DNA from 4 places in the Streptomyces sp. NPDC001339 genome. Region 4 is predicted to be linked to each of the others. Evidence: riboswitches for the same ligand, from Rfam matches in the RefSeq annotation. Region 4 holds a riboswitch; each other region holds the start of a gene.
What was found. A riboswitch is a leader RNA that binds a small molecule or an ion and turns the genes downstream of it on or off. The one in region 4 is predicted to bind cyclic di-AMP.
Positions count from the first base shown of each region.

Region 1 (7,569 bases), on a different contig from region 4:
GCGGGGTAGCCAGAGCCGTACCGAGGGGACCCCGTCCTGCTCTACGCAGCAGGCGGCGCACCGCCCGCCATCGGGTCGGTCATGGCGGCGTTGAAGTACTGGAACGCGGACAGCTCGTAGCCAGTGCGCCCGGAGCTCGTCATCAGCGCACCGTCTTGGGATGGGGGTGGCGGCGCATCTCGACATTGCGATCCGTCGCCTTCGACGTGTCTCCCACGGCGTAGGCTTCCGCGCGCTGTTGTGCCAGTGCGGCGCACACATCGCACCCGGCAACCGGCTTTGGCTCCGGGACCAGTTCCCCCCAGGCGAACGGGGCGGCACATGCGGGCCATCAGCTCACCACCTCCACGCCGTGAATCCAGCGCGGCCCCGCATCGATTCCGTGCACAGCCAGCCACAATGACCGTCGCCGCCCGCGCCGCAACCGTCGCTGGTGCAGTTCTTCGGGCGTGAGCACGTACGGGCGGACCAGGGCCGAGCCTCGCCACGCAACAGCCCCGGCTGCCCTACGGGCACGGGGCGTGGCGCGGGTGTCTTTGTTCGCGCCGCTTCATCCTCGAAGGCAAGCCGATACTGCTGGCCACGAGTTTCCTTCCCACTGACCTGGTGGCTGGCTCCCTGATTATCCAAGAGGACACCGGGCCTGGCGGCACCTACGCGCGCCTGGCTGAACTGGGCCACGAGCCCGTGCACTTCCCGGAAGAGATCCGCTGCCGGATGCCGTCTCGGGATGAGGAAAACCGACTCAGCCTCACCATGGGCACACCCGTGATCATCATCTTCCGCACCGCTTTCACGGATGGCGGCCGCCCTGTGGAAGTCAACGAGATGATCCTGGACTCGTCCGCATACGTGCTGGAATACGACATCGAGGCATAGCGGAACGCGCCAGCCGCGCAGGCGTTTGCAGATAGTTGTGGAAGCTTACGGGGAGTATGGCCGGCGGAAATCAGGCGCACAACCTCCCGAAGCGCATGGCTCAAGTCAGAGACTGTGAGACCACGTCAGCCATACCCCACGAGATCGCTGTGGAAGAGCCCGCCCATCCATCAGGTGTGCGCCAGATGGCCCCGATGCCATGTTCCTCAAGGTAGTTGGTGTAGACGCCAATATCCTCGGAGAATAGTCCCAGGAGGTGCGGCTTGGGCTCTCCCCTCAGCGCGTACCAGAAATAGCGATACTCCAGCAGCTGCCCTACGGCCTCGCGCACTGCCTGCGTGGGGTTGCCCTTCTTCACCGCTTTGGCTTCCACCAGCCATTCGTCGCCATTCGCCTGGAGCACCAGGTCCCGAGGATGCACACGATGTGTAATCGGCGTAAACCCCCGCCTCAGGATGTAGGGCCCAAAACGCCGAATGAGCCCCTCGTGTGCCCGCGTCCTGCGTTGCTCGGCCGCCGCAAGCTGCACGTAATAGTCATCGCTCGTTTTGGGCTGAAATCCCTCCAGGCCCTCGTAGGTGACATGTCCGCTGGTGCGGTACTCAACGATGGGTCCCTCAGGCTCGTTCATGACCTCAATGTGCGGCTCAACAGCGAGTGTCGCCTTGAGGATCGTGGCCATGTTGCCGAGGTCTGCACAGAGGTCTTCCTCAGCAGGAAGTTGATCGATCTCATAGCAGCGAGCGGCTACGCTACTGGCCTCGTACGCCCGTGCCCGCCACCCGGTGTGTTTGAACTCCGGCTGATCGGACCAGTCAGCGACGAGTTCGCGAGGAAGCTCAGCCAGCAAGGACTGTGCCCTTACGGTCAAGTGAGTGCGGAGCTTCTTGCCGGTCGTCTCCAGTTGGTTGCTGAACACCGTTACGCCCTGCTGAAGCGTCAGAGCGACTGACTTGAGATCCGCCGCGAAGATATAAGCGAGGTAGAGCCCGTCAGTTCCGCTCCCTCCCGTAGTCGATTCATAGATCTGAATCCATGGTGTTGCCGCGGCTCCGCCTTTTCCGCCGTGGCCTCTCGCCTTCATGCCGTAGGGCAGGGCCGTCGCGAGGCGGTCGCCCGCTGCCTTCAGCACTTCTTGGCCTGGGTTCCCGCTCGTAGTGGTGAGCGTGGTGTCGAACCTGTTGGCCACATCGAGGAGCAGATCACGTATACCCATGCACCAAAAGTTACGGGATTCGATCACTTGTGGCTGCTGTTGAAGACGATGAGACGAGCAGACGGCGGAATCGAGCCATGATCGCGGTCCTCCATGGTTCCGCCGGGCCACACGATCATTGCCCTGCTTGCTGCTTTCTCTGGCTCTCCGGGCCTCCCCGGTCCGCTGCAAGGCCCGGCGTAGGCTCAGGGAAGTTGGCTCTGACGTGGAAGGTTATGGCGATGGCGCGTGTTCCGGCGGCAGTAGTGGCGGCGAGTGGGCTTGTAGGTGGTTACGGCCTGGCCCGTTGGACGAAGAAGCGGCCCCTGGGTGGGGTGGCGCTGGCGGCGGCGGGGGCTGTGGCGGCCAAGGAGTGGCAGGAGAAGGCCGGGCCGACGGCTGCGGTGGCGTTGAGTGGCGCCTACGTGGCGGCGTTCGCGGGGTCACATGTGCTGGCCAAGAAGATTGGGGCCTGGCCTTCGGTGTTCGCAGTGGCGGGTGGGGTCGCGCTGGCGTCGTGGGCGGTGGTCGACCGTCGGGGTTGAGGCTGGCCGGTGCACGGGCGGGGCGGCGAGCGCCTGCCGCGTCCGTGCACCGTCATTCAGGCCGAGGCGTCGTTGAGGAGGGTGAGTTCGGGCTCGGTGAGGGTCAGGTCGGCGGCGGCCAGGAGGGGTGGGAGCTGGGAGACCGTGCGGGCGCTGGCGATGGGGGCGGCGACAGTCGGCTGGGCGGCGAGCCAGGCGAGGGCCACGGTGGCCGGCTCGGCTCCGTGGGCGGCGGCGACGGTATCGAGGGCCTCAAGGACGCGGAGGCCGCGATCGGTGGCCAGATACTGTGCGGCCTTCTCGGAGCGGGCGCTGTCGATGGCGGTGCCCGGGCGGTACTTGCCGGTGAGGAAGCCGGAGGCGAGAGCGTAGTAGGGGACCGCGGCGACGCCCTCGCGGGCGGCCACGGCAGCCAGTTCGCCCTCGTAGGTGTCACGGGAGACGAGGTTGTAATGGGGCTGCAGGGCGACGTAACGGGCCAGGCCCTCGCGAGTGGAGAAGGCCAGGGATTCCGCAAGGCGGGCCGCTGAGATGTTGGACGCGCCGATCTCGCGGACCTTGCCGGCCTTGACGAGGTCGTCGAGAGCGGTGAGGAACTCCCCGACCTCGAGCGACTCATCGTCGAAGTGGGTGTAGTAGAGGTCGATGTAGTCCGTACGGAGGCGAGCGAGGGACTGGTCGACCGCGGTCTTGATCGTGGCGGCGGTCAGGCCCTTGAGGTCGGGGTGTGCGCCGACCTTGGTGGCGATGACGACGTCGGAGCGATTACCGCGGGACGCCAGCCAGTTGCCGATGACGGTCTCGGACTCACCGCCCTTGTTGCCGGGGACCCAGGCGGAGTAGACGTCGGCGGTGTCGATGAAGTTGCCGCCGGCGGCCGTGTACGCGTCGAGCACGGCGAAGGACTCGGCTTCGTCGGCCGTCCAGCCGAAGACGTTGCCGCCGAGGGAGAGCGGGGAGACGGAGAGCGAACCAACAGTTTTGAGTTTCGCGGTCATGTGGCGTGAGAGCGCTGAGGGGAGGGAGTTTATTCCCCCCCCCGTTTGTTTTTGTTTCTCGTTGCCTCGTGTTCTCCGTTGCCCAGATGGTGACGTTGCCCGGATGGCGACGTTGATCAGATGGTGACGTTGATCAGATGGCTATTCCGTGCTCCCGAAGCCATGGCACCGGGTCTATCGGGTCCCCGGCACCGGGGCGTACCTCCAGGTGGAGGTGTGGGCCGGTGACGTTGCCCGTCGCGCCGACGCGGCCGATGACGTCGCCCGTAGTGACCTTGCCGGAGGTCTTCACCATCGAGGACAGATGGCAGAACCAGAGCTCGGTGCCGTCGTCGAGGGTGAGCACGATGCGGTAGCCGTACGCACCGGCCCAGCCGGCCTGGGTGATGGTGCCGGAGTGAACCGCCTTGACGGGCGTGCCGGTCGGCGCGGCGAAGTCCTGCCCGGTGTGGTCCGCGGCCCAGCGGTCGCCGGCCTGGCCGAAGCTGGCGGTCAGGGTGTACGAGGAGACGGGGGCGGTGAAGCTCTTCGCCAACTGGGCGAGGCGTTCGGCCTCCGCCTTACGGCGGGCCTCCTCCTCAGCCTCACGCTTGGCCTCCAGCTCCGCGGCTTTCTTGGCGGCCTCGGCCTTCTCGGCTGCCTTCTGGGCTTCGGCCGCTTCCTTCGCGGCCTGCTTGACGGCGGCGTTCTCGGCCGCTTCGCGAGCTTCCGCCTCGGCGGCGTCCTGCTGCGCGTCGGCCTGCTGGAGGATGCGGCTGCGCAGGGCCTCGCCGGCGCCGGTGCCGCTGCCTGCGCCGATGGCCTCGCTGAGTGGGCCTGAAGCCGAGGGGGAGTTGGCCTCGGAGCCGGAGCCGGAGCCGGAGTTGGCGCTGGAGTTGGCGCCGTCGTCGGCACCAGCGCCGGATATGAGGTCGCCCACGCCAGGGAGGGATTCGGCGTCCGGCAGGCTGTCGGCTATCTCGTGAGCCAGCCCGCCGATGTCGGGCATCGAGATCGGGACCGGCGGGCGGTCCTCCGCCGTGGCCATACCCCCCGCGCCGACCGCCGCGATGACGCCGACACCGAGGACCGTACCGCCGCGGGCGAGCCCGCCGGTGCGCTGCTTGACCACCCGGTGCTTGCCACGGACGGCGCGGACGGACTCCTCGGTGGGGTTCCACTCCTCCCACGGGCCGTCACCGTCACTGCCGCCGTCGCTGTCACCTTCACCGTCACGGTCGGCGTCATGGCCCGCTGCGATGTCCGCACCGCCGCGCGCGTAGCCGGGGCCGTCGAAGGCGCCTCGGGCATCGAGTTCATCCGGGGAGGCCGGAGCAGCGGGGGCTGCGGATGCAGATGCGGATGCAGATACAGAGGGGAAGGGGGCCGGGGATGCGGATACGGATGCAGGAGCGGATGCGAACGGAGCCTCGGGGGCAGGCCTGCTGGACGCCACGGGGGCGGACTCCTTTCCTTCCTTCTCGCCTACCGGGTTAGCTGACGGGTTCGGAGCAGGAAGGTCTCCTACGGGCACCCTCTGGCTGAGGCGTCCGATTCACCCCAAGGTGGTGGTTCCCCGGTTCCCTTGTGCAGTTCATGCCGTTCATGCGGTTCGGGCAGCTCGCGCGGTTCGTACCGTTCGGGCCGTTCGAGGTGTTGAAGGTGCGTGAAATGCGCGTACGAGATTCGGCGTCGGCGCGCGGTGCCGCCTCTTGCGGCGGCTGGGACGACCGCGCTGCGTTATCGGACAGTAATAGAAGCCGTGACCATTTTCCAAGCCTCCCCCGGGATCCTTGTCCACTCCCTATGAGATGCACCGTGGAACTTTCCCGCCATTCCCACTCAAATAGGGCGAATTGACCACAGAGCGCTAAACGATCTCTCGGCGATTGTGCGTCAGTTGTTATCCGATGCAGGTGCCCATTGTGATGCGGAGGGGCGCACGGACATCACCTAGAGTGACGACGTGCGCGACGTCGGATCACGGTCATCAACACGTCGTCGACACGCCGGTCGTCGACACGTCGTCAACACCGGGAGCTCACACGCCTCACTACGCCCCCATGGGCCGCTGCACCGCCAGCAGCGCCATATCGTCCGCCTGCTCGCCGCCCGTATGCCGTGCCACGTCCTCGATGAGGGTGTCCAGGAGGCTGCCCGGTCCGGCGAAGTGGCGGCCCCGCAGCCGCGCCGACGGGTCGTAGAAGCGGCCGTGGGAATCGCGGGCTTCGGTGACGCCGTCCGTGAAGAAGAGCAGCAGTGCACCGGCCGGGAGGAACGTCTCGTCCACCCGGTCCGGCCAGCTCGCCACCTCGCCCATCCCCAGCGGCAGCGCCGGCGCCGAGGGCGTCAGCTCGCGCAGCCCGCCGTCCGGGGTGAGCATCAGAGGCGCCGGATGGCCGCGATTGAGAATCCGCAGCACGGGCTCCCCGACGGCCGGGACCTCCGCCAGGACAGCCGTGGCGAACCCCTCGACCAGCTCGATCCCCGCGCGCCGCTCGGCCTCCCGCCGCAGCGCCCGCTCCAGCCGGCCCGCCACCGCCTCCAGCGTGGCCTCCTGCTCGGCCGCCTCCCGGAAGGCACCGATGACGACCACCGCGGCCTCCACCGCCTCCAGCCCCTTGCCGCGTACGTCGCCGACGAGCAGCCGTACGCCGTGCGGGGTGTCCTGCACGGCGTAGAGGTCGCCACCGATCCGCGCGTCCGCCCGCGCGCCCACGTAGCGGGCGGCGACCGCGAGCCGTCCGCCGAGCTGCTCCGGCGGCTCCGGCAGAACGGCCCGCTGGGCGGCCTCCGCGACGTCCCGTACGGACGCCAGATGGGCCTCGGTCTTCCGTAGCGCACGGTTGATGCCGAGCGCCAGCAGGGCCACGACGAACACCGTCGCAGCCTCCGCCACCGCCTCGTGGACGTTCGAGGCGGGGCTGCGGTAGGCGGCCACCCAGATCTCGCCTGCGACGGCGACCAGCGCGGTGAGGGCGGTAGCACCCAGCGAGAAGAGCGGCGCCGCGACCAGCGGGGCCGCGGCGAAGAAGGGGGAGCCGGTGTAGCTGAGCGGCGTCACCTCCTCGAAGGCGAGGCCGCCGATGAGCAGAACGACGGGCAGCCAGCGCACCAGGTGCTGCCCCCGCAGCCGCCTCCGGGCACGGCGGGCCCGTGGCTCCCACTCCCCGTCGTCGCCCGTAGAGGGGCTGTCGCCCTGCCGCATCCGTACCGGTCTCTTCCCGCTCCACCCGTCCGTACGGGCACCGTCGTGTCGGCCGCCTCGACGCCCGTCCCAAGGCTTTCCGCTGCGAGGGCGTCCGGCGAATCCTCGGCGTCCGGATGGGGCATGACGTCCGGATGGGGCATGGGGCACGGGGCATGGGTCGTACGCGGGGTCATGGCTCCTACGCGGGCGGGGGTCATGGCTCATGCGCGGGCGGACGGGACCGGACGGCAGTGGTGGCATGGGGCACGGCTCTACGTGCTGAAGGGCAAGGGCACGGCTGGGCGCGCGAAAGGGCACGGCTTCGTACAGGTCCGCGTCCCCGCCCCCGTCCGCATCCGTCCCCGCACCCGTCCGTATCCGCACCCGCACCCGGAAAATGCGATACGGCGGGCGCCCACAAGAACGCCCGCCGTACCGTTTTCACACCGTCAGGACGAGTCCCGACTCACTCACTTACTTCCGCTACCTCCGAGCCGACCACCAGGCTGGGGACACACTGATGGCCCACACGTCCCCCACCTGTTCCTCGGTGGGGTCGTCCGGATCGACGTCACGGAGCCCGTAGGGGTCGACTTCGGCGATGACGAAAATCCTGGCGCCGGACTCGGACACCCGATATCGCCGGATGTCGTCGGTGCCCGAGGGGTCATCGTCCGGCTCGATGGAGTATCCCTGGCTTGAGATCACGGCGCTCAGCTCATCGAACTTCACGCGATGAGCGAACGTGCCGTGAGCCTCCTCAATCGACGGCGGTACGGCGAT
Region 1 covers NZ_JBIAWT010000004.1:21,588-29,156, forward strand. Annotated here, with positions in the region: gene ACFY12_RS12270 (PrsW family intramembrane metalloprotease) at 1-94, shown strand, start outside; partial or broken gene ACFY12_RS12275 (UTRA domain-containing protein) at 532-879, shown strand; gene ACFY12_RS12280 (MrcB family domain-containing protein) at 980-2,095, opposite strand; gene ACFY12_RS12285 (hypothetical protein) at 2,317-2,619, shown strand; gene ACFY12_RS12290 (aldo/keto reductase) at 2,676-3,617, opposite strand; gene ACFY12_RS12295 (M23 family metallopeptidase) at 3,751-5,052, opposite strand; cyclic di-AMP (ydaO/yuaA leader) riboswitch at 5,064-5,208, opposite strand; gene ACFY12_RS12300 (PP2C family protein-serine/threonine phosphatase) at 5,650-6,804, opposite strand; gene ACFY12_RS12305 (hypothetical protein) at 7,270-7,569, opposite strand, start outside.
Region 1: it holds a riboswitch for cyclic di-AMP, as region 4 does, so the genes downstream of both, ACFY12_RS12295 (M23 family metallopeptidase) here and ACFY12_RS17865 (transglycosylase family protein) in region 4, are expected to answer to the same signal.

Region 2 (7,569 bases), on a different contig from region 4:
GCTCTGGCTGGAGGCGGACCGGATGGGCTCGCTGCTGACCGCGCTGGACGAGGAGTCGCTGGAGAACCAGCGCGACGTCGTCAAGAACGAGCGCCGTCAGCGCTACGACAACGTCCCCTACGGCACGGCCTTCGAGCGGCTGACGGCCATGGCCTACCCGGAGGGACACCCGTACCACCACACGCCCATCGGGTCGATGGCCGACCTGGACGCGGCCTCCCTGGAGGACGCGCGGGCCTTCTTCCGCACGTACTACGCGCCCAACAACGCCGTCCTGGCGGTCGTCGGCGACATCGACCCCGAGCAGACGCTCGCCTGGATCGAGAGGTACTTCGGCTCGATCCCGGGCCACGACGGCAAGCAGCCGCCCCGGGACGGCTCGCTGCCCGAGACCATCGGCGAAGAGCTGCGCGAGGTCGTCACGGAGGACGTGCCCTCCCGCGCCCTGATGTCGGCCTACCGCCTGCCGCACGACGGCACCCGTGAGGCGGACGCCGCGGATCTGGCACTGACCGTCCTGGGCGGCGGCGAGTCCTCCCGCCTGTACAACCGCCTGGTGCGCCGCGACCGCACCGCCGTGGCCGCCGGCTTCGGCCTGCTGCGGCTGGCCGGTGCGCCCTCGCTGGGCTGGCTGGACGTGAAGACGTCCGGCGGGGTGGAGGTCGCCGACATCGAGCGCGCCGTCGACGAGGAGCTGGCCCGCTTCGCCGCCGACGGGCCGACCCCGGAGGAGATGGAGCGCGCCCAGGCGCAGCTGGAGCGCGAGTGGCTGGACCGGCTGGCCACGGTCAGCGGCCGGGCCGACGAACTGTGCCGCTTCGCCGTCCTGTTCGGGGACCCGCAGCTCGCGCTGACCGCCGTGCGGCGCGTTCTGGAGATCACCCCGGAGGAGGTGAAGGCGGTCGCCCAGGCCCGGCTGCGCCCCGACAACCGCGCGGTGCTGGTCTACGAACCCGCAGAAGGCACGGCATCCGCCGAACCCACCGGCGCCACCGACGCCGCCGACACCGAGGAAGGGGAGGCGGACCAGTGAGCGACGCCACCACCCGCGCAGATTCTCCCGAGAGCACCATGGACTTCCACCCGCAGCCGCACGGCGGCGCGCCCAAGCCGTGGGCCTTCCCGGCCCCCGACCGCGGCCAACTGGCCAACGGCCTCACCCTCCTGACCAGCCACCGGCCCGGCCAGCAGGTCTTCGCCGTCGAGATCAACCTGGTGGCTCCGCTGGACGCCGAGCCCGAGGGCCTGGACGGCGTCGCCACGATCATGGCGCGCGCCCTGTCCGAGGGCACCGACAAGCACTCCGCCGAGGAGTTCGCCGCCGAGCTGGAGCGCTGCGGCGCCACGCTGGACGCGCACGCCGACCACCCCGGCCTGCGGGTCTCGCTGGAGGTCCCGGCCTCCCGGCTGCCGCGCGCGCTCGGGCTCCTCGCCGACGCGCTGCGGGCCCCCGCGTTCCCGGAGAGCGAGATCGAGCGGCTGGTACGCAACCGTCTCGACGAGATCCCGCACGAGCTCGCCAACCCGGCCCGGCGTGCCGCGATGGCCCTGTCCAAGGAGCTGTTCCCGGCCACCGCCCGGATGTCCCGGCCCCGCCAGGGCACCGAGGAGACCGTCGCCCGCATCGACGCCGCCGCCGTCCGCGCGTTCTACGACGCCCACGTCCGGCCCGCCACGGCCACCGCGGTCGTCGTCGGCGACTTCACCGGCGTCGACCTGGACGCGGCGCTCGCCGAGACTCTGGGCGCCTGGAGCGGCCCGGCGGCCGAGCCGCTGAAGGCCGCGCCGGTCGTCGCCGACGACACCGGCCGGGTGGTGATCGTGGACCGCCCCGGGGCCGTCCAGACCCAGCTGCTCATCGGCCGTATCGGCGCCGACCGGCACGACCGGGTGTGGCCCGCGCAGGTCCTCGGCACGTACTGCCTGGGCGGCACCCTCACCTCCCGTCTGGACCGCGTGCTGCGCGAGGAGAAGGGCTACACCTACGGTGTGCGCTCCTTCAGCCAGGTGCTGCGCTCCACCGCCCCCACGTCCCCCGAGGGAGCCACCGGCGCCGCACTGCTCGCCATCAGCGGCTCGGTGGACACCGAATCCACCGTTCCGGCGCTGGAGGACCTGTTCCAGGTGCTGCGGACCCTCGCGGCGGAGGGGCTGACGGACGACGAGCGCGATGTCGCCGTGCGGAACCTCGTCGGCGTCGCCCCGCTGAAGTACGAGACCGCGGCGGCCGTCGCGGGCACCCTCGCCGACCAGGTCGAGCAGCAGCTCCCGGACGATTTCCAGGCGCAGTTGTACGTCCGGCTCGCGGAGACCGGCACGGTCGAGGCGACCGCGGCGGTGGTCAGCGCCTTCCCGGTGGACCGCCTGGTGACGGTCCTGGTGGGGGACGCGGCGCAGATCGCCGAGCCGGTGAAGGCGCTGGGTCTCGGTGAGGTGACGGTCGTCAGCGGCTAGGCCCTCCCGCCCCGGCCCCCGGTGGGCCGGCTGACTCCCCGTCGCCTGATGGTGGCTCAGTCGACGATGCGGCTCCCGTGGTGCCCAGCGCCACGGGAGCCGTCGTATGTCCGGTTTGGTAGGGCTGGTTGTACTGGTTCTTGTGGCATCCCGCACAAAAGACAGGTTCCGCTTGGCGGAGGAAAGTGGCCCCGATTACCGTCTGTCCGGCTGTTCGTCACACCACCGCCACACCAGTGGCAGCGGACAGCGATCGCCGAGTCCCCGTACGGCGCGAGCCAGGGGAGCCGGGGACCCACATGTCCCCTGGGGTGAATCGGACTCCTCCCCGGAGGAGCCCGTAGGAGACCTTCCTGCTCCGAACCCGTCAGCTAACCCGGTAGGCGAGAGGGAAGGAAAGGACAAGCCAGCACATGGCGTTCACCCGTGCCACCGGGAAGCACCGCGGTCCGAGCCGTACCGCTCGTAAGACCCGTAACCTCGCCGGCATAGCCACCCTCGCGGCCTCCGGTGTGGTCGCCTCCGTGGCCTCGCCGGCGCTGGCCGCCACGGACGAGGCGCACGGCCATGACACCGGCCTCCAGCAGGCCGTCGTCCTGGGTGACGAGCTCGCCAGCCGCATCGAGGCGCAGGCCGACGACCAGCAGGCCGCCGCCGAGCTGGCCGCCCTGGAGGCGAAGGCCGAGGCCGTGGCCAAGCAGCGGGCCGAGGAAGCCAAGCGGCACGCCGAGGAGGCCCGGAAGAAGGCCGAGGAGGAGCGCGAGGCCAAGGAGCGCGCCGCCCGCGACGCCGAGCGCAAGCGCCTCAACAGCTTCGTCGCCCCGATAGCCGGCTCGTACGTCTCGACCAGCTACAAGGCCTCCAGCGGCCTGTGGTCCTCCGGCAGCCACACCGGCGTCGACTTCCACGCCGGCTCCGGGACCTCGGTCCACGCCGTCGGCATGGGCACCGTCGTCGAGGCCGGCTGGGGCGGCGCGTACGGAAACAACATCGTGATCAAGATGAACGACGGTACGTACACCCAGTACGGCCACCTCTCGTCGATCGGCGTCTCGGTCGGCCAGCAGGTGACCCCCGGCCAGGAGATCGGCCTCTCCGGCGCCACCGGCAACGTCACCGGCCCGCATCTGCACTTCGAGGCCCGCACCACCGCCGAGTACGGCTCGGACATCGACCCGGTCTCGTACCTGCGGTCGCACGGCGTGGACGTCTGAGCGGCTTCCGCCGCCTCACCTCCGGCCCACCGCGGCGCCTTGGAACGCGGTCCATAACCAGGGCGCCCGGCCTTCCACCGTCCACGCCCGGGTATTGGCCAAAAAATATCCCTGAATAGCAGGAGTCCGTCGGAAAAGCCGCCCCCGTCGAATAGAGTCGCGGAAAAGTCGCCGACCGGCGGCGTTTCCCGGGGATTACGGCGGAGGCACGGACGATGCGAGGCCATATTTCCGCGCATGCGGTGTGCACGGCGATTCGCGAGGACATCGTCTCCGGCGCACTGGCGCCGGGGAGTCGGCTGATCGAGGAGATCCTGGCGGCGCGCTACGGCGTCTCCAGGGTGCCGGTCCGCGAAGCGCTGCGCACCCTGCAGTCGGAGGGCTTTGTCACCACCCGCCACCACGCGGGCGCCTGCGTCGCCGCGCTCAGCGAGCAGGAGGCCGCGGACCTTCTCGACATCCGCGCGCTGCTGGAGCCGCTGGGCGCCGCCCGCGCCGCCGTCCGCCGCACCCCGGCCCACCTGAAGGTGTTGCGCGGCCTGGTCCGGCTCGGCCGTGCCCGGGCCCGTCACGGCAACCCCGCGGACCTGCGCCAACTGGATGGCTGGTTCCACGAGACGCTCGCCCAGGCGGCCGGCAGTCCCAGCCTGACCGCGCTGCTCACCCAGCTGCGGCGCAAGATCGAGTGGATGTACGCGGTCGACCTGCCGGACCGGTCCGGTGAGTCGTGGGACGAACACGGCGCGGTACTGGAAGCGGTGGCCCGGGGCGACGCGGAACGGGCCCGTGCCCTGATGGCCGCGCACATCGAGCGCTCTCTTCCGGTGTACCGGCTACGGCACCCCGTCACGGCCGAGGTGAGGGATCCGAAACGGCCCGTCAACACGGCGCGTGCCCGTTCTTAACAAGCACGCCGTATACAAAGAGGCGCCGGAATGAGGAGAGGCGCTGGAATGGGATTCGCGCGCCCATTTGTCCGGACGCGGTTTGTGCTCGGCGCGCTGTCGCGCAATGACCCACCGGGGAATTCTCTGCCGAGGAATGCCCAGCTGCCGAGGAATGCCTCGCTGAGGAATGCATTGCCGGGGAATGCAAGAACGGCCCCGTCGCGGCGACCGTTTTCCGGTCACCGCGACGGGGCCGCCGCAGGTCGTACGGGCCGCTGCTGGACCCGCTGGGACTCAGACGGTCTCGGGGAGCTCCTCGAGACCCTCGGCCACCAGCTTCGCCAGGCGGTCGAGCGCTGCCTCGGCACCCTCGGCGTCCGAGGCCAGCACGATCTCCTCGCCGCCCTGGGCGCCCAGGCCCAGGACCGCCAGCATGGAGGCCGCGTTGACCGGGTTGCCGTCCGCCTTGGCGATCGTCATCGGGACGCCGGAGGCGGTGGCCGCACGGACGAAGATCGACGCGGGGCGGGCGTGCAGCCCCTCGGTCCAACCGACAGTGACGCGGCGCTCAGCCATGGTGTTGCCCTTCAAAGTCGTGACAGTTGTCTAGACCATTCTCGCACGCTGCCGGAAGTGCTCCAACGGCCGTCCTGGTGACCCCCGAGGGTACGGGGACAGGACGTGGACAAGGCCTGTTGTCGGTGCCCGGCCGTACTCTGTCCGCATGCAGAACCCGCCCGAGCACGCGTACCCGTCGCACTGGGAAGCCGACGTGGTGCTGCGCGACGGCGGCACGGCACGGATCCGGCCCATCACCCCCGCCGACGCCGAACGGCTGGTCTCGTTCTACGAACAGGTCTCGGACGAGTCGAAGTACTACCGCTTCTTCGCGCCCTACCCCCGCCTCTCCGACCGCGATGTGCGCCGCTTCACCCATCACGACTACATCGACCGGGTCGGGCTCGCCGCCACCGTCGGCGGTGAGTTCATCGCCACCGTCCGCTACGACCGGATCAACGACCAGGGGCTGCCCGCCAAGAGCCCCGACGACGACCAGGCCGAGGTCGCCTTCCTCGTCCAGGACGCCCACCAGGGCCGCGGGGTCGCCTCCGCCCTCCTGGAGCACATCGCGGCCGTCGCCCGTGAGCGCGGTATCCGCAGGTTCGCCGCCGAGGTGCTGCCCGCGAACTCCAAAATGATCAAGGTGTTCACGGACGCCGGCTACACCCAGCAGCGCACCTTCGAGGACGGCGTGGTCCGCCTGGAGTTCGACCTGGAGCCCACCGAGCAGTCCGTGGCCGTGATGCGCGGCCGCGAGCAGCGCGCCGAGGCGCGCTCCGTACAGCGGTTGCTCGCCCCTGGCTCGGTCGCCGTCATCGGGACCGGCCGCGCCCCCGGCGGCATCGGCCGCACCGTCCTGCGCAACATCCTCAGCTGCGGCTTCACGGGCCGGGTGCACGCCGTCAACCACGCCTTCCCCGAAGACCTGCGGCGACTGGACCCGGAGGGAGTGCCGGCCGCGCGGACCCTGCGGGACATCCCCGATCCGGTCGATCTCGCGGTCATCGCCGTCCCGGCGGACCGTGTCCCCGACGTGGTCCGCGACTGCGGCGAACATGGCGTCCAGGGCGTACTGATCCTCTCCTCCGGTTACGCCGAGGCGGGTCCGGAGGGCCGTGAGCGGCAGCGTGCCCTGCTCCGCCAGGCCCGCTCGTACGGCATGCGGCTCATCGGGCCGAACGCCTTCGGCCTGATCAACACCGCCGCCGGCGTCCGGATGAACGCCTCCCTCGCCCCTCAGCTGCCGGGTGCCGGCCACATCGGCCTGTTCACCCAGTCCGGCGCCATCGGCATCGCCCTGCTCAGCGGACTCCATGAGCGCGGCCCCGGCGACGGCGGCATCGCCGGTATCTCGTCCTTCGTCTCGGCCGGCAACCGCGCCGACGTCTCCGGCAACGACCTGCTCCAGTACTGGTACGACGACCCCGACACCGACGTCGTGATCCTCTACCTGGAGTCCATCGGCAACCCGCGCAAGTTCGCCCGGCTCGCCCGGCGCACCGCCGCCGTCAAGCCGGTCGTGGTCGCCAAGGGGGCCCGGCACAGCGGTACGGCGCCGCCCGGGCACACCGTGCCCACGGTCCAGGTCCCGGACAGCACGGTCGCCGCCCTGATGCGCCAGGCCGGTGTGATCCGCGTCGACACGGTCACCGAACTGGTCGACGCCGGGCTGCTGCTGGCCTCCCAGCCGTTGCCCGCCGGTCCGCGCATCGCGATCCTCGGCAATTCCGAGGCGCTGGCACTGCTCGCCTACGACGCCTGCCTGACCGAGCGGCTGCGGCCGCTGCACCCCCGCGTACTGGACTCCGCGGCGCGGCCGGACGACTTCCGCACCGCGCTCGCCGAGACGCTGGGCGGCGACGGCTGCGATGCCGTGATCGTCACGGCGATCCCGTGGGTGGGGGAGCAGGACGGGCCCACCCCGCCCGGCGGCGAGGGTGCCGCGCTCGCCGCCGCCCTGCGCGCCGTGGCCGCATCCCATCCGCACAAACCGGTCACGGTCGTCCACCTGGCGATGGACGACCTCGCCACGACCCTGGCGGCCCCGGTCCCCGCGTCCCCCGGGGGGACGAGCACCCCCGAGCCGCCCGCCGCCCGGCCCGCGGAATCCCCGTCGAACCAACCGAACCCGTCGAACCAACCGAACCAACCGAATCCGTCGAACCAACCGAACCCGCCGAATCCATCGAACCCGTCGAACCCACCGGAACCGCAGTATCCGCATCCGCGGCATTCGCGGGGGGCGGCCTCCGTACGCCCCCCGATACCGCCGGGTCCGCCTCCGGCCACCATGGCGACGCCCCCGGCCCACGACGCCGAGGCCGCCGCAGCACCGCCCCGGCGGCGGAGCGCTCCCCTCCGCATCCCCGCGTACCCCGCCGCCGAGCGCGCCGTACGCGCCCTCGCCGAGGCCGTCCGGTACGCGGCCTGGCGCCGGGACGCGGCCGAGCCGG
Region 2 covers NZ_JBIAWT010000016.1:116,627-124,195, forward strand. Annotated here, with positions in the region: gene ACFY12_RS32775 (M16 family metallopeptidase) at 1-1,033, shown strand, start outside; gene ACFY12_RS32780 (M16 family metallopeptidase) at 1,072-2,454, shown strand; cyclic di-AMP (ydaO/yuaA leader) riboswitch at 2,699-2,855, shown strand; gene ACFY12_RS32785 (M23 family metallopeptidase) at 2,868-3,668, shown strand; gene ACFY12_RS32790 (GntR family transcriptional regulator) at 3,884-4,573, shown strand; gene ACFY12_RS32795 (HPr family phosphocarrier protein) at 4,850-5,131, opposite strand; gene ACFY12_RS32800 (GNAT family N-acetyltransferase) at 5,280-7,569, shown strand, end outside.
Region 2: it holds a riboswitch for cyclic di-AMP, as region 4 does, so the genes downstream of both, ACFY12_RS32785 (M23 family metallopeptidase) here and ACFY12_RS17865 (transglycosylase family protein) in region 4, are expected to answer to the same signal.

Region 3 (7,569 bases), on a different contig from region 4:
GCGGTCTTCTCCCCGCGGCTCGCCGGCTTCGTCCTGGACGCCTTCGCCGGGACGGACATCCCGCCGGTCGACGAGGACCTGGACAGCCTCACCCAGCGTGAGCGCGAGGTCCTGCGGCTGATCGCCCGCGGCTATGCCTACAAGGAGGTAGCCAAGCAGCTGTTCATCTCGGTGAAGACCGTCGAATCACATGTGTCGGCGGTACTCAGAAAGCTCCAGCTCTCCAACCGCAACGAGCTGACGCGCTGGGCAGCCGCCCGCCGCCTGGTCTGACCGCCGTATTGGTGTTCTGACCTGGGAGGACCGGGAGCCCGGCAGAGCCGGCCGGGAGCGGGCCGGGAGCCGGATGAGAGCCGGGTGAAAGCCGGACGAGAGAAGGGACGAGAGACAGACCGAGGAGGTGACGTTGGCCACGACGACGTAAAGAAGAGCAAAGACGGGCAACCAAGAGCCGCGCGGATGTCCTCTAAGGGCGCGGAGAGGCTCACTGCCGGAGGGCGGGGCCCGAACCACCCCCCACGTCCTTCGCATAGCTGTCCTGGAAGCGAGTTCCCGATGAGCCTGACGGGCACCCCTTTCTTCCTCACCGCGGTCGCCCTGCTGATCGTCGCCGTCGTCCTGCCGCTCGCGCTGTGGACCCGAATATCCGGGCCCGCTGTGGTGCGCGGCCTCGCCCGGCTGCTCATGCTGCTGTTCGCCCAGGTCACGGCCATCACCCTGGTCTTTGTCCTGGTCAACAACGCCAACAACCTCTACGACACGTGGGGTGATCTGCTCGGCACCAACAGCCATGTCGCGGCGGCCAAGGACCTCGGGCCGGACGGCATGGGCGGCAAGCAGGTCGAGGATGAGCCCAAACAGATCCAGCAGTTCCGGCCGGCGGATGACCCGCGGATGGGCCAGGGCGTGCAGATGACCGATCTCCAGGGCCGTATCTCGGGCGTGACGGGCGAGGTCTACGTCTGGGTTCCGCCCCAGTACAACGACCCCGCCTACAAGGACAAGAAGTTCCCGGTGGTCGAGCTGCTCCCCGGCTACCCCGGCTCGGCGAAGGCCTGGTTCGGGTCGCTGCACGTGACCGAGCAGCTCAAACCGCTGATGCAGCGCGGTCAGGTCAAGCCGTTCATTCTGGTGGCGCCTCGCACGAACATCATCAACGGTGCCGACACCGGGTGCGTCAACCTCCCGGGCAAGGTCAACGCCGACAGTTGGCTGACCGTCGACGTACGCAAGATGATCACTGACAACTTCCGCGTCGGCGACACCCCGGACTCCTGGGCCCTGGCCGGCTACTCGGCCGGTGCGCACTGTGCCAGCAAGCTCGTCCTCGCCCACCCGGACCGCTACCGCGCCGCGGTCGCCATGTCCGGCTACAACAACCCGGCCCTCGAACCGGACTCGCTCGCCGGCAAGGACCCCAAGCTGCGCGTCGAGTCCAACCCGCTGAACATCCTGAAGTCGGCCAACGCGGCCGGCAAGCCGCCTCGTACGGCGCTGTACGTGTCCGGCGCGGCGGCTGACGGCTACCAGGCCGGCATCGGCCTCCGCCAGATCGCCAAGCCGCCGACGTCGATCAACGTCCAGCTGATCCCGGCGAGCGCGGGCGGCCACACCACGGCGGTCTGGCGGCAGCAGATCCCCGAGATCTTCCGCTGGCTGGGGCATCAGCTCAAGCCGTGAGCGACGGGCCGGCCGTCCCGTAGGGGGCGTTCGAACGGATCCCTTAGGGGGCGCGAGCACCCCTTGCGGTCCTCAGCGAACCGGGGACGGGAGATATTCCCGCAGTAGGCGCCCCGCCCCCGCGAGGCGCGTCCGGCCCCTGCGAGACGCGTCCGGCTCTGTCAGGTGTGCCTGGCCCCGGGCGGTGCGTCCGGCTCCGCGAGGTCAGACCCCGCGAGGCGTGTCCGGCCCCGTGTGGTGCGTCGGAGCCCGCCGGTCGGGGCCGGTTACGCCGGGCGGGTGGCGCCGGCGAAGGGCATCTGGTCGATGGGGGCGATGCGTACCGGGGCGCCCGGGTGCGGGGCGTGGATCATCTTGCCGTCGCCGATGTAGAGGCCGACGTGGCTGACGCCGGAGTAGAAGAACACCAGGTCGCCCGGGGCGAGTTGGGAACGGTTGATGCGGGGTCCGGAGTTGATCTGGGTGTAGGTGGTGCGGGGGAGGGCGACACCGCTGGATTTCCAGGCGGCCTGGGTCAGTCCCGAGCAGTCGTACGCGGAGGGGCCGGTGGCGCCCCAGACGTACGGTTTGCCGAGCGCCGCATAGGCGAAGGAAACGGCCTGTGCGGCACGGGAGTTGGGGGCCTGTGTGACGGCCCCGGCCGCCGCGGTGGCCGTCGAGCCGGCGGGGATGCCGCCGAGGAGGCCGTCCCCGTGCCCCGTCCGCCGGTCCTCGTGGCCGGTGTCCGACGCGTCCTCGGCGGGGCCCTGGCTCGCCATCAGCCGCCGCTGCTCCGCGGTCAGCCGGCTCAGCAACTGCTCGGCGGCGTCCAGCTTCCGTACGACGGTGACCCGGTGTCTCTTCAGCCTGGTCTCGGCGGCCGCCAGCCGCCGCGTGGTGTCCTCGGCCTGCCGGCGGACCTGCCGTACGCTGCCGAGCCGACGCGCGTAACCGGCCACCGCGGCCGCCTGATGGCTGCCCGCCCGCTCCAGCACCGCGGCGCCGTCCAGATAGCGCTGCGGATCGGCGGAGAGCAGTAGTTGCACGGCCGGGGCGACGCCGCCGGAGCGGTAGCGGGATGCCGCCATGGCGCCCAGCTCGGCGCGGGCGGCGTTCAGTTTCCGGGACCGGCGGGCGGCCTCGTCCTGCAGTCTGCTCAGCTCCTCGCGTGCCGTGTCGGCGGCTTCCTTCGCGCCGTTGTAGTTCTGTGTGGCCACCTCTGCCTCCTGGTACAGCGCGTCGATCCGGTCCTTGACCTGGGCGGGAGTGGGCTGGGGAGCGGCCTGGCCGGTGCCGTCGAGCGCGGTGGCGGTGGCGGCGCCGGCGAGGGCCAGCGTGGCGGCCAGGCGGACGGCGCGCGAGCTGCGCGGGCCGAGGCCGAAGAGCGCGGCAAGCGGATGCTGCCTTGGCTTGCGGTGCGAGGCCACGGTGGCCGTCACTTCCTTCCCTTGCGGGCCGTGGATCCGGCGGCGGTCCGTCACGAGGGAGCGGACCGCCGCCGGATCTCCCGGCGGGGCGGCCGACGGACGCCGGTGCGGAGTCCGGCGATGGTGGTGAGCCGGCCGCCTGGAGGAGGACGCTAGACCGGGCTGTCGTGGGAATGAGCCCGCTTGCCCGGGATTGTTCGGTTTCGACCGCCGCCGACATGCGGCTGACCGCGGCGTCATGGCCGTACGGCCGGGACCGGTCTGCCGTGACCGAAGCGACGATTGTGCACGCCCTGCCGGAAGTGCCGTGCTATACGGCGGATACGATCCAGCACTATGGACGTAGTGATCAATGTCTTCGTCGCCCTGCACATCATCGGTATCGCCTCCCTGCTGGGCGGCTTTCTGACCCAGATGAAGGCGATGGGCGCGGGCACCGCGCGCTTTGTCCCAGCGATGCTGCACGGCGCGCTGACGATGCTGGTGACCGGCATCGTGCTGGTCGGCCTCCACCAGGCCCAGGACCACCACGTCAACAACATCAAGATCGGCGTGAAGATGGCCGTCCTGGTGGTGATCCTGGCGCTGGTCTACGTCAAGCGGGACGAGGAGAAGGTCGCCAAGCCGCTCTTCGGCGCGGTGGGCGCGCTCACGGTCGCCAACATCTTCATCGCTCTGCTCTGGACGTGATGTCTTCGCGCGCGGCTCAGGTGTCTTCGCGCGCAGCCCGGGCGGCTTCGCAGGCGGCCCGGGCGTCTTCGCGAAGGGCTCAGGCCGGGCGGACGTTCCCGTAGACCGGCATGTAGTAGATCGACTCCTCCCGGACGCTGGCGCCTGGCTTCGGCGCGTGGATCATCTTCCCGCCGCCTATGTACATGCCGACATGGCTGATGTCGTTGTAGAAGAAGACCAGGTCACCGGGCTGGAGGTCGTTGGTCGCCACCCGCTCGCCGACCTTGACCTGGTCCCAGGTCGTCCGCGGCAGCTCGACCCCGGCCGCCTTCCACGCCGCCTGGGTCAGGCCCGAGCAGTCGTAGGAGTTGGGGCCGGTCGCGCCCCAGACGTACGGCTTGCCCATCTGGGAGCGGGCGAAGGCAAGGGCCTTTTCGGCCTTGGTGGAGTACGCGTCCCCGGTGGAGCCGCCACCGCCGGTGCCGCCACCGGGCCGGCCGCCGTCCGTACCGCCACCGGACTGGTCGCCGGAGTGGCCGTCATCCGTCCTGCCGCCGTCCTGCTGCCGTTCGCGCTCCCGCTCCCGCTGCCGTTCGCGCTCCTGCTGGCGGCGCGCCTCCTCCTCGGCCTTGCGCTGGGCCTCCGCCTCCTTCCGGCGCTCCAGCTCCGCCAGCCGCGCCTTCTCCTGGGCCGTCAGCCGGGACAGCAGCTGCCGGGCCTCGGCCAGCTTCTGCTGGACGGACCGCTTGGACGCCTTGAGCGACTCCTGTGACGCCTGCAGCCGCTCCAGGCCGCGGGTGGCCTCGGCCCGCTGGCGCGCCGCCGCAGCCGCCTGCCCCTGGTAGTCGGCGACGGCCTGCTGCTGCCGGGTGGTCAGCCGCTCCATCAGGTGGGTGCGGTCGAAGAACTGCTGCGGGTCCTCGGCGAGCATCAGCCGCGCCGTCGGGTTCACGCCACCGCCGCGGTACTGCGCCGACGCGAAGGTGCCCAGTTCACGCCGCGCGTCGTTCATCTTCTGCGCGCGGTGGGCGGCGGCGTCGAGCAGGTCGTTGACGGTCTCCTGCTGGTGGTCGGCGCTCTCCTTCGCCGCGTTGTACTTCTGGGTGGCCACCTCGGCCTGGCGGTAGAGGCTGTCGACCTTCTGCTGGACCTCTTCGAGCTGTTCGGCCCCTTCGAGGGTGGGCCGGGGCGCGCTGGGTGCCGCCTGGGCGGACTGTGCGAGCAGGGTCACCGAGGCGAGCGCGGCGGTGGTGAGCCCGACGGCCGTACGGCGGCTTCCGGGCGAGGTGAGAACGCTGGTGCGAGGCTTGCGGTGGGACGCCACGACCGGCGGCTCCTTCCGTGTGCCGCCTACCGGGTTAGCTGAAGGGTTCGGGCTGACGGAAGGGCGGCCCTACGGTCCGGGCGTCCGCTGTGAGCGGCGGTCGCGGGATCGATTCACCCCGGTGGTGCGTGTGGGGCCCCGGCTCCGGCCGGGACCCGGGGTTCGGATCTTCCGGCGCGTCTGGACTCGGCGGAGGCGGCCCGTGCCGGTGCTGTCACCGACGGCGTGCGGGCTGCCCGAGCCAGGACGTTAGCCAACTGGTGTGGCTTCTGGGAAGGCTGGTGTTCGATATGCCCGAAACCTTTTCGTGACCTCAGTGACGACGGGCCACTACGGCCCACTACGGCCACTACGCCCACTACGACTGCTACGGCCACTACGGCCCACTACGGACGGCGTTCGCCGGTACACAGACCGGGTTCATCCGGCCCGCCGGCCACACTTGTCCACACTCCCCAGCGCGCTGTCAGTGCCGCGGCCTAGACTCGGTGGGCGATGAGCAGCCTCTTTGACGACAGCTTCCTGGCGGACCTCGCCCACAAGGGCGAGGACGAGCCCCCGCCGCCTCCCGAGGACGAGCACGAGCCGGCCTCGGAGGAGATCCCTGCCGACCTCTTCGGCGGGCAGTTCGACGTGCCCGCCTCGAGAGACGCGTACTACCGCGACGGCGCCGCCCGCCCGGCCATCGACCCCGCGGCGCTGCTCGAGGGGCTCAACGACCAGCAGAAGGCCGCCGTGGTGCACTCGGGCAGCCCGCTGCTGATCGTCGCCGGCGCCGGCTCCGGCAAGACCCGGGTGCTCACCCACCGCATCGCCCATCTCCTCGCCGAGCGCCATGTCCACCCCGGCCAGATCCTCGCGATCACGTTCACCAACAAGGCCGCCGGTGAGATGAAGGAGCGCGTCGAAGAGCTGGTCGGCCCGCGCGCCAACGCCATGTGGGTCTCGACGTTCCACAGCGCCTGCGTCCGCATCCTGCGCCGGGAGAGCAAGAAGCTGGGCTTCACGTCCTCCTTCTCGATCTACGACGCCGCGGACTCCAAGCGCCTGATGGCCCTGGTCTGCCGCGATCTGGATCTCGATCCCAAGCGCTTCCCGCCCAAGTCCTTCAGCGCGAAGATCTCCAACCTCAAGAACGAGCTCATCGACGAGGAGACCTTCGCCGGAACGGCCGCCGACGGTTTCGAGAAGACGCTGGCCGAGGCGTACGCGATGTACCAGGCGCGGCTGCGCGAGGCCAACGCCCTGGACTTCGACGACATCATCATGACGACGGTGCATCTGCTCCAGGCCTTCCCCGATGTCGCCGAGCACTACCGCCGCCGCTTCCGCCATGTCCTCGTCGACGAGTACCAGGACACCAACCACGCGCAGTACACGCTCGTACGCGAACTGGTCGGCCCGGGCACCGCCGACATCCCCGCCGCCGAGCTGTGCGTCGTCGGTGACGCCGACCAGTCGATCTACGCCTTCCGCGGCGCGACCATCCGCAACATCCTCCAGTTCGAGGAGGATTACCCCGAGGCGACGACGATCCTGCTGGAGCAGAACTACCGCTCCTCGCAGACGATCCTGTCCGCCGCCAACGCGGTCATCGAACGCAACGAGAACCGCCGGCCCAAGAACCTCTGGACGGACGCCGGCGCCGGCCCCAAGATCACCGGCTATGTCGCCGACACCGAGCACGACGAGGCCCAGTTCGTCGCCGACGAGATCGACCGGCTGACGGACGCAGGCGACGCCAAGGCCGGCGACGTCGCCGTCTTCTACCGCACCAACGCCCAGTCCCGGGTCTTCGAAGAGATCTTCATCCGGGTCGGGCTGCCCTACAAGGTCGTCGGCGGCGTGCGCTTCTACGAGCGCAAGGAGGTCCGCGACGTCCTCGCGTATCTGCGGGTGCTCGCCAACCCCGAGGACAGCGTCCCGCTGCGCCGCATCCTGAACGTCCCCAAGCGGGGCATCGGTGAACGCGCCGAGGCCATGATCGACGCGCTCTCCTCCCGCGAGAAGATCACCTTCCCGCAGGCGCTGAGCCGGGTCGACGAGGCGTACGGCATGGCCGCCCGGTCCGCCAACGCCGTCAAGCGCTTCAACGTCCTCATGGAGGAGCTGCGGACGGTCGTCGAGTCCGGCGCCGGACCCGCCACGATCCTGGAGGCCGTCCTGGAGCGTACGGGCTACCTCGCCGAGCTCCAGGCCTCCACCGACCCGCAGGACGAGACCCGGATCGAGAACCTTCAGGAACTCGCCGCCGTGGCCCTGGAGTTCGAGCAGGAGCGGGGCGAGGCTGCGACATCAGGGGATGCCGCCCCGGGGCCCGGCACTCTCGCCGAGTTCCTGGAGCAGGTCGCGCTGGTCGCCGACTCCGATCAGATCCCCGACGAGGACGAGGAAGGCGCGGGCGTCATCACGCTGATGACCCTGCACACCGCCAAGGGCCTGGAATTCCCGGTCGTCTTCCTGACCGGCATGGAGGACGGCGTCTTC
Region 3 covers NZ_JBIAWT010000001.1:1,124,132-1,131,700, reverse strand. Annotated here, with positions in the region: gene ACFY12_RS04830 (LuxR C-terminal-related transcriptional regulator) at 1-273, shown strand, start outside; gene ACFY12_RS04825 (alpha/beta hydrolase) at 556-1,680, shown strand; gene ACFY12_RS04820 (NlpC/P60 family protein) at 1,947-3,098, opposite strand; gene ACFY12_RS04815 (hypothetical protein) at 3,423-3,776, shown strand; gene ACFY12_RS04810 (NlpC/P60 family protein) at 3,856-5,082, opposite strand; cyclic di-AMP (ydaO/yuaA leader) riboswitch at 5,091-5,253, opposite strand; gene pcrA (DNA helicase PcrA) at 5,818-7,569, shown strand, end outside.
Region 3: it holds a riboswitch for cyclic di-AMP, as region 4 does, so the genes downstream of both, ACFY12_RS04810 (NlpC/P60 family protein) here and ACFY12_RS17865 (transglycosylase family protein) in region 4, are expected to answer to the same signal.

Region 4 (7,569 bases):
CTTGCCGTCCTTGTAGAACTCGGAGGCGGCGACGTCCAGGGCGAGGGCGATGTCCTGGCCGGGGGCGTAACCGGCCTGCTTGATGGCCTCGAGGATCAGGTCCAGGGCCTCGCGGTTGGAGCCCAGGTTCGGGGCGAAGCCGCCCTCGTCACCGAGACCGGTGGCCAGGCCGCGCTCCTTCAGGACCTTCTTGAGGGTGTGGTAGACCTCGGCACCCCAGCGCAGCGCCTCGGAGAAGGACTCCGCGCCGATCGGGGCGATCATGAACTCCTGGATGTCCACGTTGGAGTCCGCGTGCGACCCGCCGTTGAGGATGTTCATCATCGGCACGGGCAGGATGTGCGCGTTCGGGCCGCCCAGGTAGCGGAACAGCGGCAGGTCGCTGGCCTCGGAGGCGGCGTGCGCCACGGCGAGGGAGACGCCCAGGATGGCGTTGGCGCCGAGCGAGCCCTTGTTGTCGGTGGCGTCCAGGTCGAACATCGCCTGGTCGATCAGCCGCTGCTCGGTCGCGTCGTAGCCGACGAGCTCCGGGCCGATCTGCTCGATGACGGCCAGCACGGCCTTCTCGACGCCCTTGCCGAGGTAGCGGTTGGGGTCGCCGTCGCGGAGCTCGATGGCCTCGAAGGCGCCGGTGGAGGCGCCGGACGGCACGGCGGCACGGCCCGTGCTGCCGTCGTCGAGGCCGACCTCGACCTCGACCGTGGGATTACCTCGCGAGTCGAGAATTTCGCGGGCTACGACGACGTCGATGGACGGCACGTTGTCTCCTTCATGGTGTGTCTGGAGTTCTGCAGCATGAGCCTAACGGCCCCGGGCGCATGCGCTCGCCGTCGGCCCGCCCCGCAGGACGAAAAGAGGCCCAAATGCGCAGTTCAACGGATGTTTCCCTGCATTGTTCGCTAGCGGGGAAATTTGCCGTATACCACACATGCCGTTATGGGATACCGCAGATGCTGCTGCGCGGTACCACGGACGCCGTCGCGGAGTACTGCGGATGCCGATGCGGCGTATCGCGGACGCCGTTGCGGAGTATCGCGGACGCCGTCGCGGGCCAGCGCAGATGCCCGGAGAGCGAGCAGCCCCGCCGCGGCACGCCGGGGGAGGGCGCGCCGCAGCGGGGCTGTCTCAGGGGGCGAGGCCGGGCGGGGGCCGGGTGGGGCTGGGCGCCCGCCGCCCGGGCCCGCGGGGTCCCGGTGCGGTTCGGCTCAGACGCCGAGCTTGGCTCAGACGCTGAGCTTCTGGCCCGGGAAGATCAGGTTCGGGTTGCCGCCGACGACCGACTTGTTGGCCTCGTAGAGGTCCTTCCAGTTGGTGCCGTGCGCCTTGGCGATCTTCGCGAGGGTGTCACCCGACTTGACGGTGTAGTTGCCCTTGCCGTCGGACTTCTTCGGGGCCTCGTACGACTTCGGGGCCGGCTCGGCCTCCTCGGCCTTCTTCTCGGCCTTGGGGGCGGCCTTCTCGGCCTTCTTCTCGACCTTCTTCTCGCTCTTCGGCGCGGACTTGGTCTGCGTGGAGGAGCCGGTGTCGACGTCGGCGGCCGGGCCACCGGAGGTCAGGCCACCGGCAGCGGCGCAGCCCCAGGCACCCGGGCCCTGCATGGCGAGGAGCTTCTCGGCGACGGCTATCTGCTGTTCCTTGGTGGCCAGGTCGGCGCGCGCCGCGTACTTGGTACCACCGGCGGCGGCCCAGCTGGAGTTGGAGAACTGCAGGCCACCGTAGTAGCCGTTACCGGTGTTGATCGACCAGTTGCCGCTGGACTCGCACTGGGCGACCTTCTCCCAGGTGGAGACCGAGGCGGCGTTGGCGGAGGTGGCACCCATCAGCGGGACGGCGACGGCGGCGCCGGCGACACCGGCGAGGGTGGCGACGCGGACGGCCTTGGAGGGACGACGGTGCTTGCCCTTGTTGATCAGCATGGTTCGTTCGTTTCCTCACCGACGCCTGCGAGGTGAGCTGTCGGGTTCGGACTGTGAGTGGCCCGGCCGGTGCGTCTGGCGCACCGGGCTTCACCCCAAGCCGACTGACCCGCTGTCACGGGCCTTGCCGGCACTTACCTTGGTTCCCCCGCTCCTGCCTACGGCGCTTACGCGTCAACTGCCTCCGACCACCGGCAGGATTCGGCGTGTGATCGAAGGGCCCGCTTTGGCGAGCGGTCATGACCGTAAGCAGTAATCCCCTTGGTGTTCAAACCCCATCTTCTGAACCAAGTTGACCGCTTTTGATCACGGCTGGGTTACATTTCCGCAGGTAGGAGCGGGTCCGACGGGGCTGGGCGACTCTCAGTTCGCCGGACGCAACGAGACCCTTGTCTCACTTTCTCCGCAACGGGTGAACGTGCCCCCATATCGGACGAAGGCGGCGAACTACGCCCCGGGGTGCCCGAGATCGAGCCGCTGGCCCGGGCGGATCAGATCCGCGTCGGAGCCGATGACGCCCTCGTTGCGCTCGTAGAGCTCGGGCCAGCCGCCGGGCAGCCGATGAGCCTGGGCGATGGCTGACAGGCTGTCACCCGGGCGCACGGTGTAGTCGCCGCCGGAGGCCGGGCCCGTAGCGCCGCCCGTACTGCCGCCCGTGCGGTGCGCGCCGTCGCCGCTGTCACCGCGGCTACCACGGTCGTCGCGGCTGTCGCGGTCGCCGCGCGAGGCGTGCCGGCCGCTGGAGGAGCGCCCGCCGTCCCCTTCACTCTCGTCCGAATTGCCGCGGTGCTTGCCCTTGGCGGGCCCCTGGTGCGGCGCGCCGGAGCTGTCCGCACGACCGGGCGCGTCATCGTCCGTACGGCCGCCGCCATCGGACGAGCCGGGAGAGTCGGAGGGAGCGGGAGAGTCGGAGGGTCCGGTGGAGCCCGACGGGTCGATGGAGTCCGAGGGGCCGGTCGAGCCGGCGGGGTCGGGCGAGCCGGAGGGATCGGTCGAACCGGACGGGTCGCTGTTACGGGACGGGTCGGCGGAGGGCGAGCCCTCCTCACCGCTCCCGTCACCGCCACCGGCACCGCGGCCGTCGCTGTCGTCGGTCGGCGCACCGGGATCAAAGGATCCGGGGGTGCGGTCCGGCCCCCGGGACGCATCGCCGGAGGGGGACTGATCATCGGAGCCGACGCCGGAGCTGGAGCCGGCGTCGGAGCCGTCAGGAGAGGAGGGCGACGGCGAAGGCGTCACATCGGAGGGCCGATCGGACGGCCGATCGGACGGCGCGCCGCCCGGGCCGTCACCGTTCCCGCCGTTCCCGCGCCACTCCCCCGAGGCGCCCGAGCGACCGTCCGAGGCACCGGCACCGTCCGTGCGGTCGGCACCGTCCGTGGAGCCGGAGCCGGAGTCAGAACGAGAACCGGAGCCGGAACCGGTACCGGAACGGGAGCCGCGACCGGAGTCGGAGCCGGTACCGTCCGCAGGGTCGGGCGTCGGGGTACCGGTGCCGCCGGGGTCGACCTGCGGCGCGCGGCCGCCCGTGGTCAGCCCCGCGTTCACCGCGCAGCTCGGCCAGGCGTCCGGCCCCCGGGCCGCGAGTATCGCCTCGGCCACCGCGATCTGCTGGGCGCGGCTGGCGTAGTCGGGGCGGGACGCGTAGGCCGAGCCGCCATGCTCGTCCCACATCTCCTGGGTGAGTTGCAGCCCGCCATAGAAGCCGTTGCCCGAGGCCGCGCTCCACACCCCGCCGCTCTCGCACTGGGCGACCTTGTCCCAGGTGGCGGTGTCGGCGGCGTGCGCACCGCCGGCGGAGAGCAGGGGCAGTGCGAGGGCGGAGCCGGTCACTCCCGCCGTGACAAAGATGGCCGGTGCTTGACGGGGGCGACGGTGTCGGCCATTCCCGGAACGCATGCGGATGCCTTTCGCGCGGCGGTTGAGTTATTCAACGACCGGTTCGAGTCTCTTTCGAACTCCTGTCGGTCATCGGTGCAAAGTAGCCGGGGTCACGGGTAGTCACAAGCCGGTGTAGTAAAGATCACGCACAGGTCACGCACCTGACGGCCCGTCACATTCTCTGCCGCATACGACCCGCCCCTGGTCAGGGGCTCGGCTCCGGATACCGCCCCCTCGGTCAGGGGCGCTCGGGTGTGAACTCCACTGGCAGCGACCGCAGTCCGCGCATGATGAGTCCGCCACGCCACCGCAAATCATCCGGATCCGCGGCAAGCCGGACGTCCGGGAGCCGGGTCAGCAGGGTCGCGAGCGCGGTCTGCCCTTCGAGCCGGGCGAGCGGTGCGCCCAGGCAGTAGTGGATGCCGTGCCCGTACCCCAGGTGCTGGTTGTCACGCCGGGTCAGATCGAGCACATCCGGTTCGGCGAAGCGCGACGGATCGCGGTCCGCGGCGGCCAGCACCACCAGGACCGGGTCGCCCTCGGCTATCCGCTGCCCGCCGAGCGTCAGCTCCTCGGTGGCGAACCGCCACGTCGCCAGCTCCACCGGGCCGTCGTACCGGAGCAGCTCCTCGACGCCGGTGTTCAGCAGCTCGGTGTCGCCCGCCACGATCGCCTTCTGGAGCAGTTCGCGCTGGGCGGGGTGGCGCAGCAGGGCGTAGGTGCCGTTGCCGATGAGGTTGACGGTGGTCTCGAATCCGGCGAAGAGCAGGATGAACGCCATCGCGGCGGCCTCGTTCTCGGTGAGGTGCTCACCGTGATCGGAGGCCCGGATCAGCCCGGATATCAGGTCGTCGCCCGGCTCGCTGCGCTTGCGGTGGATCAGCTCGGCGAGGTAGCCGCGCATCTTCTTCACGGAACGGGCGACTCCGCCGCGTGGTCCGCCTCCGTGCCGGATCATCATTCCCGCCCAGTCGCGGAAGTCGTCCTGGTCCTCGCTCGGGACGCCCAGCATGTCGCAGATGGCGTAAATGGGCAGCGGGAAGGCGAACTCATGGATGAGATCGGCCGAGCCCCTGGCCGCGAACTGGTCGATGAGGCGGTCGGTCAGCTCCTGCACACGCGGCGCGAACGCGGCGACCCGGCGCGGGGTGAACGCCTTGGACACCAGCCGGCGCAGCCGGGTGTGGTCGGGCGGGTCGATGTTGAGCAGATGCGTCATCAGGTTGGCGCTGCGCTCGCCCGGGATGCCGACCTTGCCCTTGCCGTGTGCGGACTCGCTGTGGTGCACCGGGTTCTTCGACAGCCGGGCGTCGGCGAGCGCCTGCCGCGCCTCGGCGTAGCGGGTCACCAGCCAGGCCTCCACTCCGCTGGGCAGCGTGGTCCGGTGCACCGGCGCATGCGCGCGCAGCCAGGCGTACGCGGGGTACGGATCGGCGGCGAACTCCCAGGTGAACAGCTCGGGCGCGGGCGCGGAGGCCGGGCAGGGCGCGGGCGCGGAGGCCGGGCAGCCGGGTGTGGCGTCGGAGGTCGGGCAGCCGGGTGTGGCGTCGGGGGTGGCGTCGGACTTGTCGTGCACGTTTCGACCGTAACCGGTGCGCAGTCCACCGCGCGGACCGACCGCTGCCGAACCCTCGGACGCCCTACGCCCCCGCCGCCGGACCGACCGCTGCCGAACCCTCGGACGCCCTACGCCCCCGCCGCCGGACCGACCGCTGCCGAACCCTCGGACGCCCTACGCCCCCGCCGCCGACCCCTCCGGCTCCCCGTCCGCCCCCACGCCCAGCCCCGCCAGAAACGCCATAGCCGCCGGCGACGGCCCGAGGGCGCTCCACACCACCCGCTCGGTACGCTCCGGAGCCGGCCGCACCCGGACGACGCACAGCCCCGGCAGCTCGGAGGCGAAGGCCTCCGGGACCATGCCGATGCCCAGCCCCGCCCGCACCAGCTTCGCCAGCGACTCCACGCCGGCCACCTCGAACGCCACCTCCGCGGTCAGCCCCGCCGCCCGGAACGCGTCATCGCGCTGCCGCCGGGCCGCCGACCCCTCCGCCCAGTCGACAAAGGTCTCCCGCGCCAGCCGCGACAGCGTGGTCCACTCCCGCCCCGCCAGCGGATGCCCCGGCGCCACCACGGCCACCAGCTCACCGCGCGCCAGCTCCTTCTCCCGTACGCCGACCGTGCGCGCGCCGGGCACCAGCCCGACGAAAGCGACGTCCAGCGTCCCCTCCCGCACCCGCTCGATGAGCAGATCGCTCATCCCCGTCTGGAGACTGATCCGCACCTGTGGATAACGGGTACGGAACGCGCCCAGCTCACGGGCGAGATCGACGGCCGCGACGGTCGAGATCGCCCCCACCGCCAGCCGGCCGCGTACCTCACCGGTCGCCGCCGCCACCTCGGCGCGGGCCCGCTCGGCCGCCTGCAGCGCCTGCCGGGCGACCGGCACGAACGCCTCACCCGCGGCGGTCAGCCGCACGCTCCGGCTGGTCCGGTCGAAGAGCCGCGCGCCGAGTTCCTTCTCCAGCCGGGCGATCTGATGGCTGAGCGCGGACTGCACCACATGACACCGCTCGGCGGCCCGGGTGAACCCACCGGTCTCGGCCACCGCGACCACATACCTCATCTGCTGGAGCTCCATAGCGGCAGAGGGTAAGGGATCAATCCGGTTCCGCGATGGATGCGATGAAAACTATGTGTTGGACTCATTGATGGTGCGGATCCCAGGCTGGGACGTGCCCGCCGCCGACATGGTCCGGGCGATGAACTACGAGGGGGAGAACCCACCATGAGACCCGTCAGCACCACACCCGGAGGCTCTGCCCGCACCCCCACAAGCCCACCCGCCGCACCCGCTACATCCAACACACCAGCCATACCCGCCACACTCGCTACATCCGGCACACCCGCCGCACCCGGCAGGACCAGCGACGGTCACCACCAGGGCGCCGGCGCCGGGCTGGCACGCGGCACGCTGCTGCTGATGTCGGTCGCCACCGGCCTGTCCGCCGCCGGCAACTACTTCGCCCAGCCGCTGCTGGATGTCATCGGCCGCGACCTCCAGCTGTCCACGTCCACCGCCGCCCTGGTGGTGACCGTCGCACAGATCGGCTACGGCCTTGGCCTGCTGCTGCTCGTCCCCCTCGGCGACCTGCTGGAACGCCGCCGCCTGGCGGTCACGCTGTGCGCGGCGACGGCGGTGTTCCTGACCGTCACGGCGAGCGCGCCGAACGCCGCCCTCCTGGTGACCGGCACCGCCCTCACCGGCCTGAGCTCGGTCGCCGCCCAGGTCGTCGTGCCGTACGCGGCGACCCTCGCGGCTCCCGCCGAGCGCGGCCGGACCGTCGGCACCGTCATGACCGGACTGCTGCTCGGCATCCTGCTGGCCCGTACGGCCTCCGGACTCCTCGCCGAGCTGGGCGGCTGGCGCACCGCGTACTGGATCAACGCCGCCCTGATGCTGCTGATGGCGGTACTCCTGCGGCTCCGCCTCCCCGCCCTCCGCACGACGGCCGGTCTGCGTTACCCCGCCCTCCTCCGCTCCACACTGGCGCTGTTCGCCCAGGAGCCGGTACTGCGCCGACGGGCGATACTGGGCGCGCTGTCCTTCGCGGGCTTCTCCGTCCTGTGGACCGCCATGGCCTTCCTGATGTCCGGCCCCTCCTACGGCTGGCAGGAGTCGGCCATCGGCCTCCTGGGCCTGGTCGGTGCCGCCGGTTCCCTGGCGGCGTCGGCCGCGGGCCGGCTGGCCGACCGCGGCCTGGCCCACCGCGTC
Region 4 covers NZ_JBIAWT010000005.1:544,681-552,249, reverse strand. Annotated here, with positions in the region: gene eno (phosphopyruvate hydratase) at 1-759, opposite strand, end outside; gene ACFY12_RS17865 (transglycosylase family protein) at 1,224-1,916, opposite strand; cyclic di-AMP (ydaO/yuaA leader) riboswitch at 1,924-2,133, opposite strand; gene ACFY12_RS17860 (transglycosylase family protein) at 2,364-3,749, opposite strand; gene ACFY12_RS17855 (cytochrome P450) at 4,036-5,253, opposite strand; gene ACFY12_RS17850 (LysR family transcriptional regulator) at 5,530-6,435, opposite strand; gene ACFY12_RS17845 (MFS transporter) at 6,778-7,569, shown strand, end outside.